2 regions of the Nonomuraea sp. LP-02 genome follow, and region 1 is predicted to be linked to the other one. Evidence: riboswitches for the same ligand, from Rfam matches in the RefSeq annotation. Region 1 holds a riboswitch; the other holds the start of a gene.
The links. A riboswitch is a leader RNA that binds a small molecule or an ion and turns the genes downstream of it on or off. The one in region 1 is predicted to bind S-adenosylmethionine.
Positions count from the first base shown of each region.

Region 1 (2,388 bases):
GTGCTCCTGCGTGGTCCCGATGCCGATGGAGGCCCGCACGGCCGAGGCGGTGTCGTCCTCGCACCCGCCGTCGGCCGTGCCCAGCAGGTGCCGGACGAACGGGTGGGCGCAGAACTTGCCGTCGCGCACCCCGATGCCGTACTCGCCGGAGAGCGCCTCGGCCACCTCCCGCGCCGTGTGCCCGTCCACGGTGAACGACACGATGCCCACGCGCGGGTGGTCGTCACCCCACAGGGCCAGCTCGCGTACGCCGTCGATGGCCGCCAGGCCGGCGCGCAGCCGCGCGAGCAGCCGCTCCTCCTCGCGTACCAGCGCGGTCCAGCCGGTGGCGCTGAGCGCGTCGCAGGCCGCGGCGAGCGCGATCGCGCCGAGCACGTTGGGGGTGCCGGCCTCGTGGCGCGGCTCGGGGTCCTCGTGCCACTCGGGGGCCTCGCCCACCGCGCGCACCGCGCCCCCGCCCTTCAGGTACGGCTCACCGCCGGCCAGCCAGTCCCCACGGCCCACCAGCGCTCCCGCACCGAACGGCGCGTACAGCTTGTGCCCGGAGAAGGCCACGTAGTCGAGGTCCAGCGCGGTCAGGTTGAGCCGCCGGTGCGGCACGAACTGCGCGGCGTCCACCAGGATGCGCGCCCCGTGGCGGTGCGCGATGTGCGCCAGCGCGGCGATCGGCCACAGCTCGCCGGTGACGTTGGAGGCGGCGGTGACGACGAGCAGCTTGGGCCCGTCGATGGCGGCCAGCGCCTCGTCGGCGGCGCGTACGGCCTCGCCGGGGAAGGCGGGCGGGGCCAGCCGGACGGCGTCGTCCCAGGGCAGGAGCGAGGCGTGGTGCTCGGTGTCGAAGACCACGACGGTGGTGCCGTCGGGCAGGCAGCGGGCCAGCAGGTTGGTGGCGTCGGTGGTGTTGCGGGTGAAGATCACGGCGTCGGAGGGGCGGGCGCCGACGAACGCCCGTACGGTGTGCCGGGCCTGCTCGTACCTGGCGGTGGTGAGCTGGGAGGCGTAGCCGGCGCCGCGGTGGACGCTGGAGTAGGCCGGGAGCGCGGCGGTGACGGCGGCGCTGACCGGCTCCAGACAGGGCGCGCTGGCGGCGTAGTCGAGGTTGGCGTACCGGACGAGCCGGCCGCCCTTGACCGGCACCTCCAGGTCGGCCCCGACCACGGCGGGGATGGGCCGGGCGCTCTCCGGCGCGGCGGCGGGGGCCACGGTGGCGGCGGCGGCGTCGTTGAAGATCGTCAGTGTGGGCACAGCACTGCTCCTCGGGTCATCGGACCCCAGGAAACGGCCTCGGAGCCCGCGCTTGCCCGCCACACCTCGTGACGGACCAGGTCTTCACCCGGGGCACCCCGCCGCGGACGCGAGGGTTGCCGGCCAGCTAGCCGGGGCTTGTCGCTGGCGCTCATGACCTACGCCCGCACTATAACCGACACCACGCGGTCGGACGCAAGCCCGTGAACTTATGCGGCAGGTAATGCGTTGTGCCCGGAAAGTTCTCGGCCGCGTGTCACGGAGGTATGCAGATGTTGGACTGGGTCGCCGATCCCCAAATCTGGATCGGCTTCTTCACTCTTGTCACCCTGGAGATCGTCCTGGGGATCGACAACATCATCTTCATCTCCATCCTGGCGGGGAAGCTGCCGCCCGAGCAGCGCGACAGGGCCCGGGTGCTCGGCCTGGCCGCGGCCCTGGTCAGCCGGCTGCTCCTGCTGCTCGGCCTGTCGTGGGTGGTGCAGCTCACCGAGCCGCTGTTCACGGTGCTCGGGCATGAGATCTCGGGACGCGACCTCATCCTGCTGCTGGGAGGACTCTTCCTGCTCGGCAAGAGCGTCACCGAGATCGGCCACACCATGGACGGCCCGGCGGGCAAGGACGGCAAGAACGCCGCCGCCGTCTCGTTCACGTCGGTGATCGTGCAGATCATGATCCTGGACGTGGTCTTCTCGCTGGACTCGGTCATCACCGCGGTCGGCATGGTGGACGAGCTCGGCGTGATGATCGCGGCGGTCGTGGTGGCGGTGCTGGTGATGTTGTTCGCCTCGGGGCCGATCAGCCGCTTCGTGGACCAGCACCCGAGCGTCAAGATGCTGGCGCTGGCGTTCCTGGTGCTGATCGGCGTGGTGCTCGTGGCCGAAGGGCTGGACCAGCACATCCCGAAGGGCTACATCTACTTCGCGATGGCGTTCTCGGTGGTCGTGGAGCTGCTGAACATCCGGGTGCGCAGCAAGAACGCCAGGCGGCGGCAGGTGGAGGCTGCCGAGCACGAGGGGGAGGCTTCTAAGATGCAGTAGTGCGCTTTGACCCCTGGAATCCGGATTTCGTCGCCCATCCGTACCCGGTCTATGACGAGCTGCGGCGCGAGCGGCCCGTCTGCTTCTACGAGCCCACCAACCA
Region 1 is NZ_JAXCLK010000001.1:6,808,047-6,810,434, forward strand. It holds gene SMD20_RS32060 (aminotransferase class V-fold PLP-dependent enzyme) at 1-1,245, opposite strand, end outside; SAM riboswitch class IV at 1,289-1,404, opposite strand; gene SMD20_RS32065 (TerC family protein) at 1,518-2,285, shown strand; gene SMD20_RS32070 (cytochrome P450) at 2,285-2,388, shown strand, end outside.

Region 2 (2,388 bases), 480 kb from region 1:
TCCCCCACGTAAACGTTGACAAAACGCCGAATCTTGCCCGATTCATCCAGAATTCTCGCGCCGATCCCCGGGAAGTCGGCATCGAGCTTGGCGAGCACGTCACGAAGAGTCGCGCCTTCGCCACTCACTTCCGCGTTTCCGCCGGTGTAGGTGCGCAGAATGGTGGGAATCCGAACAGTAACGCTCATGGTTATCTCGCCTTTCCTGGTTGTCAGACAGCCGCGCGGAACGCGTCGAGGGACGGCTTGATCACGGCGGTGGGCCGCGACGACTCGCCGGCGATGGCGTCCAGCGTCTTCAGACCGTCGCCGGTGTTGAGGACCACGGTCTCCGCCTCGGGGTCGAGCCGTCCCGTCTCGACGAGCTTCTTGAGCACGCCCACGGTGACGCCGCCCGCGGTCTCGGCGAAGATGCCCTCGGTCGAGGCCAGCAGCTTGATCGCGGCCACGACCTCGGCGTCGGTGACGTCCTCGACGGCGCCGCCGGTGCGCCGGGCGATGTCCAGCACGTAGGGGCCGTCGGCCGGGTTGCCGATCGCCAGCGACTTCGCGATGGTGTTCGGCTTGACCGGCTGGACGACGTCGTGCCCCGCCTTGTAGGCCGCCGACACCGGCGAGCATCCCTCGGCCTGCGCCCCGAAGACCTTGTAGGGGGTGTCCTCGACCAGGCCCAGGGCGATGAGCTCCTTGAAGCCCTTGTCGATCTTGGTGAGCTGCGAGCCCGAGGCGATCGGGATGACGATCTGCTCCGGCAGCCGCCAGCCGAGCTGCTCGGCGATCTCGTACGCGAGCGTCTTGGAGCCCTCGGCGTAGTAGGGCCGCAGGTTGACGTTGACGAACCCCCACTTGTCGCCCAGCGGGTCGCCGATCAGCTCGGAGCAGAACCGGTTGACCTCGTCGTAGGTGCCGTCGATGCCGATCAGCTTGCCGCCGAACACCCGGGCCATGGCGATCTTCGCCTCTTCGAGGTCGGCCGGGATGAACACGCAGGCGTCGAGCCCGGCCCGCGCCGCGGCGGCGGTCACCGCACCCGCGAGGTTGCCGGTGGAGGAGCAGGAGAGCGTGTGGAAGCCGAAATTGCGCGCCGCCTCGACGGCGATGGCGACCACCCGGTCCTTGAAGGAGTGGGTGGGGTTGCCGGAGTCGTCCTTGACGTGCAGGGATCTGATGCCGAGCGCCCGCCCGAGGTTGCCCGCCCTGACCAGCTTCGTCCAGCCGGGGTTCATGTTGGGCTTGGTCGCCACGTCGGCGGGGACCGGGAGCAGCGAGCGGTAACGCCAGATGTTGGCCGGGCCCGCGGCGATGTCCTCGCGGGTCACCCGGCCGAACTCGTAGGCCGCTTCGAGCGGCCCGAAACACTCCAGACACGCGAAGCTCGGCCCGAGCGGGTAACGGGCGCCGCACTCGCGGCAGGACAGAGCGACGGCAGGACCAAAGTCGTGCGACATGAAGCGAGGCCTTCCCTCATCTTCGCCCACGGCCACCTTGACCGCGAACCGGAATTGGCACCTTGTCCCGGTCGGCCTCGCCAGGTCGCGAGTCGAAAGCCGGGAGGGTTGCCGGGGCTTCGCAGGGCCGGTCCCTCCACCCCTCTGGATGAGCTGTATGAAGTTGTTGCACACGACTCTACCCGCCGAAGCGGCGGGAATGACCACCTGTCTCAAAGCATGAGACGAGGCGTCTCACCGATAGTCGTCACCCAGCGCCGCCTGGACGTACTTGCGCGCCTGGTGGATGCGCGACTTCGCGGTGCCCAGCGGGATGCCGAGCTGCTCGGCCACCTCGTTGTAGTCGAGCTGCACGATGTCGCGCAGGACCAGCGCCTGCGCGAGATCGGGCTTGTCGGCTTCCAGCGCCTCCATCGCGTCGAGCAGGTCGAGCCGCGAGCCGGCGATCACGCTCACCCGCCGCGCGTCGGGCTTCTGCGTCGGCAGCTCGTCGGAGGTCTGCTCGGCCGCCCTGCGCTTCAGCGACCGGTAGGTGGTGCGCGCGCAGTTGGCCGTCACGATGTGCAGCCAGGTGCTGAACCTGGCACGCCCCTCGAAGCGGCCGATGTTGCGCGCCACCGCGAGCAGGGTGTCCTGCGACGCCTCCTCGGCATCCTGGTGGTACGGAAGGATCCGGGAGCAGTGGCGCATCACATCCGGCTCGATCCTGGCCAGCAACTCGCCGAGCGCGCGATGATCTCCAGCAGCGGCGGATCGGGCGAGTTCCTCGGTTAGCTCATCAAGCGCCATAGCTGCGATCCTATGATCGGAAGGAGCTTCGATGAACAGCGTCCTCGTGGCCTCCAACAGAGGGCCGGTCTCCTTCACCGTCTCCGACGACGGTGTCCTCATCATGAGACGGGGCGGCGGCGGCCTCGTCTCCGGGCTGTCCGGGGTCGCCA
Region 2 is NZ_JAXCLK010000001.1:7,290,231-7,292,618, reverse strand. It holds gene SMD20_RS34295 (MoaD/ThiS family protein) at 1-188, opposite strand, end outside; gene thrC (threonine synthase) at 212-1,447, opposite strand; SAM riboswitch class I at 1,461-1,602, opposite strand; gene SMD20_RS34285 (RNA polymerase sigma factor) at 1,682-2,236, opposite strand; gene SMD20_RS34280 (alpha,alpha-trehalose-phosphate synthase (UDP-forming)) at 2,268-2,388, shown strand, end outside.
Region 2: linked by a shared signal. The riboswitch ahead of thrC (threonine synthase) and the one ahead of SMD20_RS32060 (aminotransferase class V-fold PLP-dependent enzyme) in region 1 are both predicted to bind S-adenosylmethionine.